DNA from 2 places in the Kineococcus endophyticus genome. Region 2 is predicted to be linked to the other one. Evidence: riboswitches for the same ligand, from Rfam matches in the RefSeq annotation. Region 2 holds a riboswitch; the other holds the start of a gene.
What was found. A riboswitch is a leader RNA that binds a small molecule or an ion and turns the genes downstream of it on or off. The one in region 2 is predicted to bind S-adenosylmethionine.
Positions count from the first base shown of each region.

Region 1: it holds a riboswitch for S-adenosylmethionine, as region 2 does, so the genes downstream of both, AB1207_RS00255 (ABC transporter substrate-binding protein) here and AB1207_RS12955 (putative leader peptide) in region 2, are expected to answer to the same signal.

Region 1 covers NZ_JBFNQN010000001.1:56,132-63,879, forward strand. Annotated here, with positions in the region: gene AB1207_RS00240 (LLM class flavin-dependent oxidoreductase) at 1-10, opposite strand, end outside; gene AB1207_RS00245 (carbohydrate ABC transporter permease) at 34-891, opposite strand; gene AB1207_RS00250 (carbohydrate ABC transporter permease) at 888-1,859, opposite strand; gene AB1207_RS00255 (ABC transporter substrate-binding protein) at 1,856-3,232, opposite strand; SAM riboswitch class I at 3,472-3,562, opposite strand; gene AB1207_RS00260 (Rne/Rng family ribonuclease) at 3,948-7,028, shown strand; gene rplU (50S ribosomal protein L21) at 7,158-7,469, shown strand; gene rpmA (50S ribosomal protein L27) at 7,476-7,730, shown strand.
Region 2 covers NZ_JBFNQN010000008.1:159,645-167,392, reverse strand. Annotated here, with positions in the region: gene AB1207_RS12985 (acyl-CoA dehydrogenase family protein) at 1-176, opposite strand, end outside; gene AB1207_RS12980 (dipeptide ABC transporter ATP-binding protein) at 173-1,813, opposite strand; gene AB1207_RS12975 (ABC transporter permease) at 1,855-2,736, opposite strand; gene AB1207_RS12970 (ABC transporter permease subunit) at 2,733-3,032, opposite strand; gene AB1207_RS12965 (ABC transporter permease) at 3,084-3,740, opposite strand; gene AB1207_RS12960 (ABC transporter substrate-binding protein) at 3,748-5,214, opposite strand; gene AB1207_RS12955 (putative leader peptide) at 5,481-5,573, opposite strand; SAM riboswitch class I at 5,595-5,692, opposite strand; gene AB1207_RS12950 (sugar-binding transcriptional regulator) at 5,823-6,758, opposite strand; gene AB1207_RS12945 (transaldolase family protein) at 6,863-7,510, shown strand; gene AB1207_RS12940 (SDR family oxidoreductase) at 7,551-7,748, shown strand, end outside.

The DNA.
Region 1 (7,748 bases), on a different contig from region 2:
GTTCGGTCACGGTGTTCTCCGTCTCAGGGGGGTTCACTTCACGGCTCCGGCGGACAACCCGCCCACGAGCCACTTCTGGGCGACCACGGCCAGCACGTACATCGGGACGATCCCGACGAGGGAGGCCGCGGCCTGCTGGCCGAACTGCACGGTGCGGTCGCCCTGGAACAGCGACAACCCGACGGGGAGGGTCTGGCTGTCGGTGCTCTGCGAGAACGACACGGCGAACAGGAACTCGTTGTACGACAGGAACAGGCAGATGAGCAGCGCGGCGACCAGGCCCGGGGCGAGCAGCGGCAGCACGAGGCGCACGAGACCACCGGTGGTCGACAGCCCGTCGACCCAGCCGGCCTCCTCGATCTCCACGGGGATGCGCCGGACGAAACCGTCGAGCAGCCACACGGCGACGGGGACGTTCGCCAAGCCGTTGACGAGGATCAACCCCACGGCCGTGTTCGTCAGGTCGGCCTGCTTGAGCAGGTAGTACAGGGGAAGCACCGCGACGATCGGCGGGGCGCAGTAGCTGGCCAGCAGCACCGTCTGCAGACGTTCGCCGCGCACCCCGGCCCGGGCGGTCACGTACGCGGCGGGCACCGCCACGAGGGACGTGAGCACCGTCGCGCCGATGGCGACGACCCAGGAGTTCGCGAGCATCGTCGACAGCGGGACCGTCGAGAACGCCTTCGAGAAGTTCGACCAGACGAAGACGCTCGGCAGCCAGCCGCCGTTCGCGATGTCGTCGACGCTGCGCAGCGAGAGGGAGACGAGGAACAGCAGGGGCAACAGCGCGACGAACGCGACGACGGCGAGGACGACGCGGATCCCGCCGCGGCGCAGGGTCGCCGCCGGGCTCGTCGCGCGCCGGGTGCTCGCAACCGTGGTCGCGCTCACTGGTCGGCCTTCACGGCGCGCGCCCGCAGCAGCGTGACGACGGTGGTCAGGACGCCCACGACGAGGCCGAAGACGAGGGTCTCCGCCGCGGCCGTGCCGATCTCGTAGCTGCCGCGCATGCCCGTCCTGAAGATCTCGAAGCTGGAGACGATGGTGGAGACACCCGGCCCGCCCTGCGTCACGACCGTCACCAGGTCGAACACCTTCAGGCCGATGACGAGTTCGAGCAGCAGGACCGAGAACACGTTCGGGGCGATCACGGGCCAGACGACGTTCGTGAACGACCGGAACGCCCCCGCGCCGTCGAGCGCGGCCGCCTCGCGCAGTTCCTCGGGAACGCCGAGCAGTGCCGCGAACACGAGCAGGGTGACGAGCGGGGTCCACTGCCAGACGTGCATGACCACGAGCGCGCTGAACGCCCCGACGCTGTCACCCAGGGGGTTCGCGCCGGGGAAGCCCAGCAGGGAGAACAACCCGCCGAAGGCGCCGCCGACGGGGGCCAGCATGAGCTTCCACGCCACCCCGACCATGACGGGCGGCGTGACCAGCGGCAGCAGCAGGATCGTGCCGACGACGCCGAAGCGCGTCCCCCGGGCGTGCAGCAGGAGGGCCAGCAGGACGCCGATGAGCGTCGCCGCCAGGGCCGCGACGACGGCGAACACGACGGAGCGGACGAGGGACCCGGCGAAGGCCAGGGACTCCCAGGCGTCCACGAGGTTGTCCGTGCCGGTGAACCGCTGCAGAGGCCGGGCCAGCGACGACTTCGTCACCGCCAGCGCGACGACGAACAGCGTGGGGTAGACGAGCATGAGGGCGAGCCCGGCCAGGCTGGGCGCCGCCAGCCAGGTCGAGACGTGCCCCGGACGGTGCCGGCCCGGGACCGCCCGCGGTGTGCCGCCGGAGCCGCGCCGGGGCCTCGGGACCCCGGCCCGCGTCCGTTCCCCGCGCTGTTCGTCGAGCTGCGTCATCCGAGTTCCTTCTCCCAGCTCTCGGCGGCCTTGTCGAGCGCGGCCTGCGGCTGCGTCTGCCCCTGGATGGCCAGGGCCAGCTGGTCGACGAGGTCCTGCAGCGCCTTGGGGGCGCCCTGCTGGCTCGGCCACGCCAGCGGCGTGCCGTCCAGGCCCTCGCGGATGACGTCGGTGGCCTTGCCGGCGGCCTTCGCGTACGAGTCGGCGTCGAGCACCGACTTGCGGGCCGGGTCGATGCCCGAGCCGGCGGTGGAAGCGAGCAGGAGGTTGTTCTCCTTGTTCGTCGCCCACTCCACGAACGCCGCGGCCTTGTCCTGCTGCTTGGACGCGCTGGAGACGCCGAGGCCGAAGCCCGCGTCGAGGGCCGTGCGCGGGGTCGTGTTCTTCCCGCCGACCGGCAGCGTCACGACGCCCCACTTGTCGACGATCTTGGAGCTCGACGGGTCCTGCGCCTTGAGGCCGAGGTCGGTCCAGGTGTCGAGCATGGCGCCCTGACCGGACAGGAAGGCCGAGTTGGCCTGGTCGAAGCCCGTCTGCAGCGGCGTCGGCAGCGCGGAGGGGGAGACGTCGATGAGGTGCTGCAGGGCGGCGAGGCCCTCCTCGCCCGCGAAGGCCGGCTTGCCGTCGGCGTCCACCAGCGTGCCGCCGTAGCCCGCGAGCCGGTTGATGAAGGAGCAGCCCAGGATCATCGGGACCTGCTGGCCCTCGACGATCGCGCCGTAGACCTTGCCGCCGGAGTCCTTCGTGATCTTCTCCGCGGCCGCGTCGTACTCGTCCCAGGTCTTGGGCGGCTCGACGCCGTACTGCTCGAACACCTCGGCGTTGTAGTAGAGGACGTGGGTGTCGCCGTCGAAGGGCAGGCCGTAGCGCTTGCCGTCGATGAGCGTGTAGGGGTCGTAGATCGACGGGAGGAAGTCGTCCGTCCCGATCTCGCTGTTGGCGCCGATCCACTCGGTGAGGTCGACGAGGGCGTCGGCGTTCACCAGCTCACCGAGACCGAAGTAGAAGTAGTCGAAGACGTCGAACTCGCCGTCGCCGCCCTGCACGTCGAGGATCTGCTTGCTCGTCAGCTGGTCGTAGGGGATCGCCGTGACCTCGAGCTTGCCGCCGAACTCGTCGGCGAACTTCTTGCCGAGCAGGTCCGTGAAGGCCAGCACGTGCGGCTGGTTGACCATGAGCTTGAGCGTCGCGCCCTTGAGGTCGACGGCCTTCTCCGCGGCCAGTCCCGAGGCCGCGGACCCGTCGCCGCAGGCGGCCAGCGTGCCGGTCGCGGCGAGGGTGCCGACGCCGAGGGCGCCGGACAGGATGCGACGGCGGCTGGCGACGAGGCGGGAGCTGGACGGGGACAGGGGGCTGCGACGGGGCGCGGACATGGCTGTGCTCCGGGGGTAGGCGGACGGGAGGTCCGTCGGGGGTGCGCGCGGAACGGCGCGCTCGTGCGGTGCGGGGGTGCTGTCGTGCGAGGACCCCGGGGGAGGTGGCGGCGGCCGGTCAGGCCGCGGGCGACGTCCCCCGGCACGCCGGGGAGCCCGGGCGACAGACCATGGAGGCCGTGCGCACGAGGTCGACGTGGTAGCGCCGGGTGAGCTGGGTACAGCTGTCCACTGCGAGTCCTCCATCGCCCCTGGCGGGAGCACCTGCCGCTCGCGCGGTGGTTGCTGTGGCGTCGTCGAGCCAGGTCTCTCGGCCACTCTGGATGGTGTTGCGGCGAGCGTAGCGGACCGCCGTGGCCTCCGGGAACGTTTCGAGGTGCCCGAGTGCGCAGGGTCACGCCGGGCGGGCTGTGCGACACTGAGGACGGCCGTGCGTTCCCCTACACCGGGCGCTCGGTCCGCCGTCGAGACCGTCGCCTGGTGCGTGGGTCCCGGGCAGCGCCGCGGTCTGGTGGAAGGACCTCGCAGGCGCCCCGGCCCCTCCCCGGACGACGACCGCCGGTGGCTCCGGGGGGAGCACGCGTCGCGCGACCTCTCCGGTGCACCAGGACTTCCGTCGGGCGCGGGTCGACCCGCCCGGCGATTCCGACGAGGACGCCCGGGCGTCCGCGGGGACGACCGGTGGAGCGGACGCTGCGGGCCAAGCGGAGCACCCGTGACGAGCACACCTGAAGAGAACGCAGCCGCGACTGCCGGGACGACGAAGCCCCGCCGCCGTCGGGCGGCCAGCCGTCCCGCCGGCCCCCCGGCCCACCTGGAGCCGACCGACGCCGCCGGCGCGGTCGCCGGCACCGAGCCCGACGCGACGCCCGTGGCGCCGCAGGAGCCTCCCGTCGCCCCTGCTGGACCGCCCTCCGAGACGGTCAGCGAGACGGCCACCGAGACGGCGGTTGAGACCGCCGCTGACGAGACGCCCGCGCCCCGCCGCCGCGCCCGCCGGGCCACCCGCAAGGTCGCGACCCCCGAGGCGCCGGCCCCCGAGGTCGCCGCCGCCGAGACCCCCGCTGCCGAGACGCCCGCCGTCGAGACGCCCGCCGTCGCGCCGGAGGAGCCCGCCGCCGAGGCGCCTGCCCCCACCCGCCGCCGCCGCGCCCGCAAGGCGGCCAGCGCACCCGCCGAGGTGCCCGCCGAGCCGGAGGTGGCGCCCGCCGTCGCGGCCGCCGAGGACGCTCCCGTCGAGGAGGCGCCCGTCCAGGCGCCGGCCGACGTCCCCGCCGAGGTCACCGAGGCACCCGCCGCCGAGGCGGTCGAGGAGGACCAGGCCGACCTCATGGACGACCCCGTCCTGCTGCGCGCCGCCGGGTTCGCCCGCGGGGCCCGCCGCGGCGGCACCGGCGAGCCGACGGCCGACCGGGCCGCCGACGCCGCGGCCCGGGCCACCGCCCTGTTCTTCCAGGCGCCCGACGCCGAGACCCCGCCGCGCCGCCGCCGCGCCTCCGCGCCCGCCGGCCCCCCGCCCGGAGCCCGGGCCACCGACGACCAGGACCACGGTCAGGACCACGACTCCGTGGACACCGACGACTCCACCGACGCGCTCGACGGGGCCGAGGGCCGCTCGCGCGACGACGAGGTCCTCGACAGCCTGCGCGACCTGCGCCGGACCCGCGGCGGGCGCCGCGACGAGCGCGACGAGCTCGAGGACGAGTCGGACGACGACGAGAACGAGGACGGCGAGGACTCCGACGAGTCCGAGGAGTCCGACGAGGACACCCGCGACGAGGACGGCGGTGCACCGCGCCGGCGACGTCGCCGCGGTGGCCGGGGCCGCCGCAGCCGGGGCCGCGACAGCGACGACCGGGACGACCGGGACGACCGGGACGACGAGCCCGGCGCCGAGGCCGCCGAGGACACCGCGTCGGAGGACGCGTCCGAGGACGAGGACGACTCCGCCGACGGCCCGGACGACGGGGAGGAGCAGTCCGGCTCCTCCCGGCGTCGTCGCCGCCGCCGCCGTCGTGGTGGTTCGGGCGAGGGGGACGACGTCTCCGGTGACGACCCGCCGAACACCGTCACCCGGGTCCGCGAACCGCGTCGCCCCCGCGGCACGGGCGAGGACGAGGTCACCGCGCTGCGCGGCTCGACCCGTCTGGAGGCCAAGAAGCAGCGCCGTCGTGAGGGCCGAGAGGCCGGGCGCAAGCGCGCCATCCTCACCGAGGCCGAGTTCCTGGCCCGCCGCGAGGCCGTCGAGCGCGTGATGGTCGTGCGCCAGCAGGACGACCGCACCCAGATCGGCGTGCTCGAGGACAAGGTGCTCGTCGAGCACTACGGGGCGCGGCAGGCGCAGACGTCGATGGTCGGCAACGTGTACCTCGGCCGCGTCCAGAACGTGCTGCCGAGCATGGAGGCCGCCTTCGTCGACGTCGGCAAGGGGCGCAACGCCGTCCTGTACGCCGGCGAGGTCAACTGGGACGCCGCGGGGCTCGAGGGCCAGCCGCGCCGGATCGAGGCCGCGCTGAAGTCCGGCGACCCCGTGCTGGTCCAGGTCACCAAGGACCCGGTCGGGCACAAGGGGGCCCGGCTGACGAGCCAGGTGTCGCTGCCCGGCCGGTACCTCGTGTACGTGCCGCGCGGGTCCATGACGGGCATCTCGCGCAAGCTGCCCGACACCGAGCGGGCGCGCCTGAAGAAGGTCCTCAAGGAGGTCGTCCCGCCGGGGGCGGGCGTCATCGTCCGCACGGCCGCCGAGGGCGTGGACGAGGACGAGCTGCGCGCGGACGTCCAGCGCCTGCAGGCGACCTGGGAGGCCATCCAGGCCAAGGCCCAGAGCAAGAACGCCCCGCTGCTGCTGCACGGCGAGCCGGACCTCACCGTCCGCGTCGTGCGCGACGTCTTCAACGAGGACTTCACGAAGGTCGTCGTGTCCGGCGAGCAGGCGTGGGAGGCCGTGCACGGCTACGTCGCCGACGTCGCCCCGGACCTGGCCGAGCGGCTGGAGCGCTGGGAGGGGTCGCAGGACGTCTTCGAGCACTTCCGGATCGACGAGCAGCTGCAGAAGGCGCTGGGCCGCAAGGTCTGGCTGCCCTCGGGCGGTTCCCTCGTCATCGACCCGACCGAGGCCATGCACGTCATCGACGTGAACACCGGGAAGTTCACCGGGGCCGGCGGGACGCTCGAGGAGACCGTCACGCGGAACAACCTCGAGGCCGCGGAGGAGATCGTCCGGCAGCTGCGGCTGCGGGACATCGGCGGGATCATCGTCATCGACTTCATCGACATGGTCCTGGAGTCCAACCGCGACCTCGTCCTGCGCCGCCTCGTGGAGTGCCTCGGCCGGGACCGGACCAAGCACCAGGTCGCGGAGGTGACCTCGCTCGGGCTCGTCCAGATGACCCGCAAGCGCACCGGTCAGGGCCTGGCCGCCGTCCTCGAGGAGCTCGACGCGGCCGCGGACGCGAACCCCGCACCGCAGCCCGCACCGTCCTCGAACGGCGGTGGGGGCGGCAACGGGAACGGGAACGGGAACGGCAGCGGGAACGGCAAGTCCCGGCGCCGCCGCGGACGCGACCGCTCCGCCGACGACGCGCCCCGGGCCGAGTCCGAGGGTCCGGACGGCGGCGCCGGGAAGGACTCCGGGCGCGAGCAGGCCAAGGAGCCCGCGCACGAGCCCGCCAAGGACGCGGCCGTCCTGGCCGCCATCGCGGCCGTCGCCGCGGCCGGTCGCAGGGAGCGGGACACCTCCGCGCCGGGCGACTCCGCGTCCGCTCCCGAGCCGGCCTCGCCGCCGGCGGGGGAGTGAGCGCGCCGTTTTGACCCCGGGGGGAGGCGTTCCGTACGCTTACCCCTTGGTGCGCCGTCGTGCGCGAGCCTCGGACTGCGTGAGCAGTCCGGTGGCGATCCAGTTGTTGACGAGAGAAACGGGTTCGTTGTGGTGTACGCCATCGTCCGCGCCGGCGGCCGGCAGGAGAAGGTCTCGGTCGGCGACGTGCTGACCATCGACCGGGTCCCCGTGGCCAGCGGGGAGACGCTGCAGCTGCAGCCCCTGCTCCTCGTCGACGGCGAGACCGTCACTCACGACGCTTCGGCGCTCGCGGGTGTCAAGGTCGTCGCCGAGGTGGTCGAGGAGGCCAAGGGCCCCAAGATCACCATCCTCAAGTACAAGAACAAGACCGGGTACCGCAAGCGTCAGGGCCACCGCGCGAAGCTCACCCGCGTCAAGATCACCAGCATCGGGGCGTGACGTCAGATGGCACACAAGAAGGGCGCGAGCTCCTCGCGCAACGGTCGTGACTCCGCCGCGCAGCGCCTCGGTGTGAAGCGCTTCGGCGGCCAGGTCGTCAGCGCGGGCGAGATCCTCGTCCGTCAGCGCGGCACCCACTTCCACCCCGGTGCGGGTGTGGGCCGTGGCGGCGACGACACGCTGTTCGCGCTGATCCCGGGGGCCGTCGAGTTCGGCACCCGTCGTGGTCGCAAGGTCGTCAACATCGTCGCGGGCGAGTGACGACGCACCAGTCGTGAA
Region 2 (7,748 bases):
TCGTCCGTGGCACCGCCCCCGCCGAACTCGGTGGGCACCGTCAACGCGGTCACCCCGGCCTCGCGCAACGCGTCGACCGCGGCGAAGGGCAGTTCCCGCTTCTCCTCCCGCCCGACCGCGCCGGCGGCGATGCCGTCCAGGACCTCCGCGAGCTCACCTGGCCCACGGCGGCTCACGGGCGGGCTCCCGGGACGCCGGTGGAGCGGCGGATCCGGGGGACCGCTGCCAGCAGTGCCTGCGTGTACGGGTGCCGGGGTTGCTCGAAGACCTGGTCGGCGTCGCCCTCCTCCACGATGCGTCCCCCCTGGACGACGAGCACACGGTCGCTGAGGTGGTGCACGACCCCGAGGTCGTGGCTGATGAACAGGTACGCCGTGCCGAGCTCGTCCTGCAGGTCCCCCAGGAGGTCGAGCACCTGGGCCTGGATCGACACGTCGAGGGCGGAGACGGGTTCGTCGCAGACCACCAGGTCAGGGCGGGTGGCCAGGGCACGGGCGATGGCCACCCGCTGCCGCTGCCCACCCGACAACCGCAACGGGTGGTCGTGGAGGTGGCGAGCGGACAACCCCACGTGGTCGAGGAGTTCCGAGACGCGACCGGCCGGGTCCTCCTCCACCCGACCGACGGCGTCCAGAAGGATGCGGCGCACGTCGTGGCGGGGGTCGAACGAGCTCAACGGGTCCTGGTGGACGTAGCCGAGGCGACGACGCCGCGGTCGGCGCTGCTTCTCGGTGACTCCCGTCCAGGGGAGCCCGGCGAACTCCACGGCACCCCCGTCGGGTTCCACCAGGGCCAGTGCGATCGCCGCGGCTGTGCTCTTGCCGGACCCCGACTCCCCGACGATGCCGACGGTCTCGCCGCGACGGACGTCGAACGACACGTCGTCGAGAACGGTGCGCGTCACGCCGTCGGGGCCTCGGTAGTGCTTCGAGACCGAGGACACCCGCAGCAGCGCAGGGGTGTCGTCCACCGGCGCCGGGAGGACGGAGGTCCGCGGACGCGGCACCGCCGTCGTCCCCGGGCCCGCCGGGGAGGACAACCTCTCCCCGCGCGACTGCGCGGAGGGTACGGCCGCGATGAGCCGGCGGGTGTACTCGTGCCGGGGGTCACCCAGCACCTGCGCCGTCGGGCCGGACTCGACGACGCTCCCCTCGCGGAGCACCAGGACGGTGTCCGCCAGCCGGTCCACGACGGCGAGGTCGTGACTGATGAGCAGCAGGCTCCGACCGCGGGCCACACCGTCGGCGAGCAGGTCGAGGACCTGCGCCTGCACTGTCGCGTCCAGCGCGGTGGTCGGTTCGTCGGCGATGAGGACGGGCGGGTCCAGCGCGATGCCCGCGGCGATGAGCGCTCGCTGACGCAGACCGCCCGACAGTTCCGCCGGCCGCTGCCGGGCGCGCCACGAGGGTTCGGGCACACCGACGTCCCCCAGCAGGGCGACGGCCCGCTCGTGCCGTTCCCGGCGGCGGCCGACCCCGTGCAGCCGCAGGGGTTCGGCGACCTCGTCGCCGACGCGGCGCAGGGGGTCCAGGGAGACCAGCGCGTCCTGCAGGACCAGGCCGATGTCGCGGCCTCGGACTCTGCGCCAGGCGCGGTCGGACAGCGCCCGCAGGTCGCGACCGGCGAAGGAGAGTTCGCCGGCGTGGATCGTCGAACCCGGTCCGGTGAGCCCCAGGAGGGACCGGGCGGACACGCTCTTGCCCGAGCCGGACTCCCCGACGATCGCGACGCAGGTACCCGCCGTGAGGTCGAAGGACACGTCGTGGACGACCTGGCGGTCGCCGAAGGAGACCGACAGGTCCCTGACCCGCACGAGGGCATCGTGCTGCGGGGGGTCGCTGGGGTGGAGTGGGTTCACGAGGGGCTCCCGGGTCGGGTGGCGTTCTGCAGGAAGCGGCCCAGGACGGTGACCGCGAGCGTGGTGAGGATGATGACCGCACCGGGGAAGAAGTCGAGCCACCAGGCCTGCTGGAGGTAGTTGCGGCCGGCGTTCAGCATCGCCCCCCACTCCGGCGCGGGGGGTTGGACGCCCAGGCCGAGGAAGCCCAGTGCGGCGGCCCAGACGATCGCCTGCCCCACGCCGAGGGTGATCAGGGCGACGAGCGGGCGGAAGGCGTTCGGCAGGATCGTCCGGGCCACGATCGTCCGCGACGGGTGGCCCAGCGTGCGGGCCGCCTGCACGTACGGCGCAAACCGCACCGCGAGCACCTGACCGCGGACCATGCGGGTGTACCCCGGCAGGGACGCCACCCCCACGGCGACGATCTGCGTCAGCGCGCCGTTCCCGAAGACGGTGATGAGCACGAGGGCCAGGAGGAGCCCGGGGAAGGCGTACAGGACCTCGACCGCGCGGTTCACGGCCCCGTCGGTGAACCGCGACCCGAGGCCGGCCAGCAGTCCGAGGACGAGCGCGCCGGCCATGGCCAGGGCGGTGGCGCCGAGGCCGATGAGGACGGACTGCCGGGTCCCGTGCACGACACGGGCGAAGACGTCCCGGCCGGACTGGTCGTTGCCGAACCAGTGCTCCGCGGACGGGGCGGCGAAGCTCTGGTCGAGGTGGATGACGAGCGGGTCCTGGCGGGTGAGGGCACCCGGGAGGAGGGCCGCCAGCGCGACCAGCGCGATCACCGCCAGTGCGAGCAGCAGGGCGGGGGAGCGCCAGGAGGACCGTGGCCTGCGGACCACCCCCGGGGAGGCGTGGGCCTGCGGGTCGGTCGCGATCTCGACGGTGGTCACCGGGTGCCTCCCAGGGCGTGACGCAGACGGGGGTCGACGAGGACGAACGCCGCGTCGGTCAGCAGGTTGGCCACCACGTACACGAGGGCGACCACGAACGTGATGCCGGTGACGAGCGGCAGGTCCTGCGCCGCCACGGCCCCGACCAGGCCCTGACCGAGCCCCTGCCGGGCGAAGATCGCCTCGACGACGACCGCCCCGCTGATGAGCGAGCCCAGAGCCCAGCCGGACAGGCTGATGCCGGGCAGCGCCGCGTGCCGGAGGACGTGCCGCCACCGCACACCCGCCACCGACATGCCACGGGCCCGTGCGGACAGGACGAAGGGTTCACCGAGCGCCTTCTCGAACTAGTCCCGTGTGACCTGACCGAGGAAACCGGCCAGCGGGATCGCGAGGGTCAGGGTGGGCAGCACCAGGCCGGCGACCCCGTTGTCGATGACCGGCAGCCACTGGAGCTTGGCGGCGACCACGACGAGCAGGACGAGACCCAGCCAGAACTGGGGCAGAGCAGCGGCCACGACCTCGACGCCGGACCCCACCGTCGTCGCCCACCGGCTCCGCCCCGCCGTCAGCAGCGTCGACGCGACGGACAGGACCCAGGCCGTGACCAGCGCCGACACCGTGAGCACCAGGGTCGGGCCGAACTGGCTGCCGATGACTTCCACGACGGGTTGCTTGAACGTGTACGACTCGCCGAAGTCGAAGCGTGCCAACCCGGCGAGGTGGTGCAGGTACTGCACGACCAGCGGGTCGTCGAACCCGTAGGCCGCTCGGACGGCTGCGACCGCCTCCGGGGTGGGGTGCTGGGACGCACCGCCCAGCACCGCGACGGCGGGGTCCCCCGGGACCAGGTTCCCCAGCAGGAAGACGATCGTGCCGACAGCCCACAGGAGGCCGATCGCGCCGGCGAGCTTCAGGGCCCACCGGCGTGCCGCGGCACGACGCGGACCGGACGGGCGGGCCACCGCGGGCCGGACCTCGAGGGTCGGGGTGGAGGTGCTCATCGTCGTCTCACTCCGTCAGGTAGGCGTCGTGCAGCACCGGTTCGCCCTCGGACGTCTCGATCCAGACGTCCTTCAGCTCCTTGCGCACAGCGAGTCGGGTCTGGACGGGGTAGAGGCCGACCGCCCAGGCGTGGTCGGCCACCATCTGCTGCGCCTGGGCGTACAGCACCTTCTGCGTGCCCGGGTCGGTGGTCGCACTGGCCCTGAGCAGCACGTCGTCCAGGGCGGGATCGGCGTCGAAGGCCACGTTCTGGCCGTTGTCGACGTCGAGGGTGGCCTGCGAGAACTGGATGTACATGACGTGCGGGGTGGGGGAGTTCCAGTAGGTCCCCAGGGCGTCGTACTTGGTCTCGTCACCCCAGACGGAGTTCATCGAAGAACCGTCGAGGGGTTCGAGGTCCACCTCGATGCCGACGAGCTTCTCCTCCGCCTGGATGTTCTGCAGGATCGTGACGTCCCCGGGGGGCGTCTCCCCGCTGTCGGAGTTGTAGGGCAGCAGCACCGTCAACCGCCGGCCGTCCTTGGTGCGGTACCCCTCGGAGTCCCGGCCGGTCCAGCCGGCCGCGTCGAGGAGGCGTCCGGCTTCGGCCGGGTCGTAGGGGTAGGGGTCGTGCGAGGCTGCGGAGTAGGAGGGGGTTCCACTGGAGATGGTGTTCCCCTCGTACGGGTAGACGCCGCCGTACGCGCTGTGCACGGCGGCCTGGGCGTTGGAGGCGTGCGCGAACGCCTTGCGCACGCGGACGTCGGAGAAGACGTCGCTGCGCGTGTTCAGACCGAGGCTGAAGGGGGAACCGGAGTGGACGAAGCTGCTGAGCTGCAGGTCCGGATTGGACTCCGCCGATTCCTGCGACTCGGCGGGGAGGTTGAAGATGGCGTCCACCTGACCGCCGGCGAGCGCACTGTAGCGGGTGGTGTTGTCCTTGAGGAACCGCCAGGTCACCCCCTCCAGGTAGGCTGGTCCCTGGTGCTTGGCGTTCGCCGGAGCGGAGTTGTAGTTCTCGTTCCCGACGAGCTCCACGTCTCGGGCACGGTTCCACCGCTTGACCACGAAGGGTCCGGTGCCGACCGGCGACACGCAGTTCTGGGCCAGGCCGCGGGCCATGGCCTTGGGTGATTCCATGCCGAAGAACGCCTGGCTCAGAGCGATGAGCAAGGGGGAGTAAGGGCGCAGGAGCTCGATGCGGACGACGTGGTCGTCGACGGCCACGGCCTGCTTGAAGTAGGACGTCAGGTACAGCAGGTCGGTGGACGACTGCGTCGCGGGGTCGAGGATCTGGTGGAAGTTGGCCACCACCGCGGCGGCGTCGAAGGGAGTGCCGTCGGTGAATTCGACACCCTTCTTCAGGGTGAAGTCGTACGTCAGACCGTCCGGGGAGATCGTCCAGCTGTCCGCCAGCCACGGGACGACCTGACCGTCGGAGGTCGCCGAGACGAGGCTGTCGAGGTACTGCCGTGCGATGTAGGTCTGGGGCATGTCCCCGCTGTTGTGCGGGTCGAGGCAGGTGGGTTCCCGGTCCGTGGCGTAGACGGCGGTCCCCCCATCGACCCGGCGACCCACTCCTTCCGACCCGGACGAGGTTGCGGCGCAGCCGCTCAAGAGGACCGAAGCCGCAACGGCGGCAGTGGACAGGGTTCTCCGACGGGTGGGCACAGTGCTCCTGGGGGACGTGCTCGCGAGCGAGGTGAGCAGGTGGGGTAGGCCCGCGGGCGACGCCGCGCAGGTGGGGGGTGAGGGTCCGGTCAGGCCGGACAGCAGCTGCTCGACTGCCGAGCGAGGTCGACGTGGCGCCGGCGCACCAGGTGGACCCGCGGTCGCTCCGCGGCTCCGTTCACGTTCTGCACGACGTCCTCCGCACTCCATCGTCTTGGCGGAAGCACCTGTCGGAACCCGTGGGACCCGGTGGTTGCTGCGGCGTCGTCGAGCCAAGTCTCTCGGCCGCTCTGGATGGTGTGGTCAGTCAAGCGACTCGGAGTCGAACGTGTCAACCCCGAGTCCCGCACTGCAGCGCGACGTCAGGTCGGGAACTCCGTCCCCGGGCAGTTCCGGAGGCGCGACGTCTCCTCGTCGAAGGCCCTCGGACGTCAGCCGAGCAGAGCCTCGGCGGTCCGGTGGTCGGTGACCAGGCGGTGGACGATCCCGCTGCGGCAGGCCGCCCGGACGGCGTCCGCACGGTCCTCCCCGACCGCGACGGCCGTGACGTCGGGGATGGAGCGCAGTTCCTCGGTGGTCACCGAGATCGCCCGGTCCGACAGCCCGGGAACCTCGAGGACCGAGCCGTCCTGCGCGAGGAGCGTCGTTCCGACGTCGGCCACGACACCCGCGTCGTCGCAGGCGGTCTGCACCGCGGCGGGCAGCGCCGAACGCAACCCCGAACCGTCGCCGCGCCAGGAGCCGATGCCGACGACGGCGCGGTCCGTCCCGCCGTACAGGGCGAGGGTGGCCGCGATCGACGTCTCGGCCCGCAGGGTCCGGGCGCTGCCCGGGGTGTCGGCGAGGAGAGGGGCGTGCAGGACCCAGGCCCGGCCGGCGGTGCGCGAGCCCACCGCCCGCACGAGGTCGGCGGGGCCGGAGGCGAGGGGTTCCTGGGCCAGGCCGCCGACCAGCTGCACGACGTCGACCTTCGGCAGTTCCGGCAGGGCGTCGACCACCGCCCGCAACGTGCGTCCCCACGTGATGCCGAGCCGCTGACCGTCCTCGAGGAGGCCGGCGACGATCCGCGCGGCGGCCGCACCGAGTTCCGCGCGTCGTCGTTCGGGCGCCTCGGCCGCCGTGGGCACGACCACGCACTCGGGGACCTGCAGGTGCGCCGCGAGCCGCAGCGAGCTCTCCACCTGCACACCGGCCGGTTCGCGCACGGTGAAGGTGATGATGCCGTCCTTCACCGCGCGGTCGATGAGGCGCGCCACCTTGAACCGAGACACCCGCAGTTCGTCGGCGATCGCGCTCTTGGTCGCCCCGTCCACGTAGTAGCGCCGTGCGGCGGTGGTCGCTCGCAGGGCCTCCAGCGCGCTGTCCACGCGGCTCCTCCCGACGGGTTTCGTTGACACCAGGACTCCCGCGGCACGATAGTGCAGTTCACCGTTGAGCGTACCCCCGCTCAACTGAGCGCCTGGAGGAGTGCGTGAGGTTCTACGCGGACAGCGCCGACGTCGAGCGGGTCGAGGCCCTGCTCCGGGCCGGGCTGGTGAGCGGTGTGACGTCCAACCCGGCGATCCTCGACCGCGCCGACCGCGGCGCCGGCGACTTCCCCGAGCTGTACTCCCGCTACGTGGCGGCCGGTGCGGAGGAGGTGTTCTTCCAGACGTGGGGGAGCAGCCCGTCCGAGATGGTGGCCAACGCCTCGCGCATCACCGACCTCGGTGACCGCGTCGTCGTCAAGCTGACCGCGACGCGCGCGGGGTTCTCCGCCGCCGCGGTCCTGCGCCGCGCGGGCGTCCCCACGCTCATCACCGCGGTGAACACCGTCGCCCAGGCGGCGATGTCCGCACAGGTCGGCGCGGCGTGGATCGCCCCCTACTTCGGGCAGATCGCCGACCGCACCGGCGAACCGCCCGTCGGACTCGTCGGGGCCATGCACGCGGCCCTGCGGGACAGCCCGACGCAGGTTCTGCTCGCCAGCGTGCGGAACCCGCAGGCGGTCGAACAGGCCCTGGCCGTCGGGATCAGGGCGTTCACCGCGCACCCCGACGTCCTCGACGCCTGCCAGACCGACGAGCACAGCGAACGCGCGCACGCCACGTTCGAGGACCTCGTGCTCCGCCGCGCCTGAACCGCCGCTCGCAACCCCCACCTCGACGAGGAGACCGCACGTGCCCGCTGAACGCCGCGACCTGACCGGATCGGTGGTCCTGGTGACCGGCGCGGGGGCAGGCATCGGAGCCGCCACCGCGCGGCAACTCCTGGAGGCCGGGGCCCGGGTGGTGCTGGCCGACCTCGACCCCGGCAGGGCGACGCTGGTGGCTTCGGGTCACCCGCCGGAGCAGTTCCTCGCCGTGCGGCTCGACGTG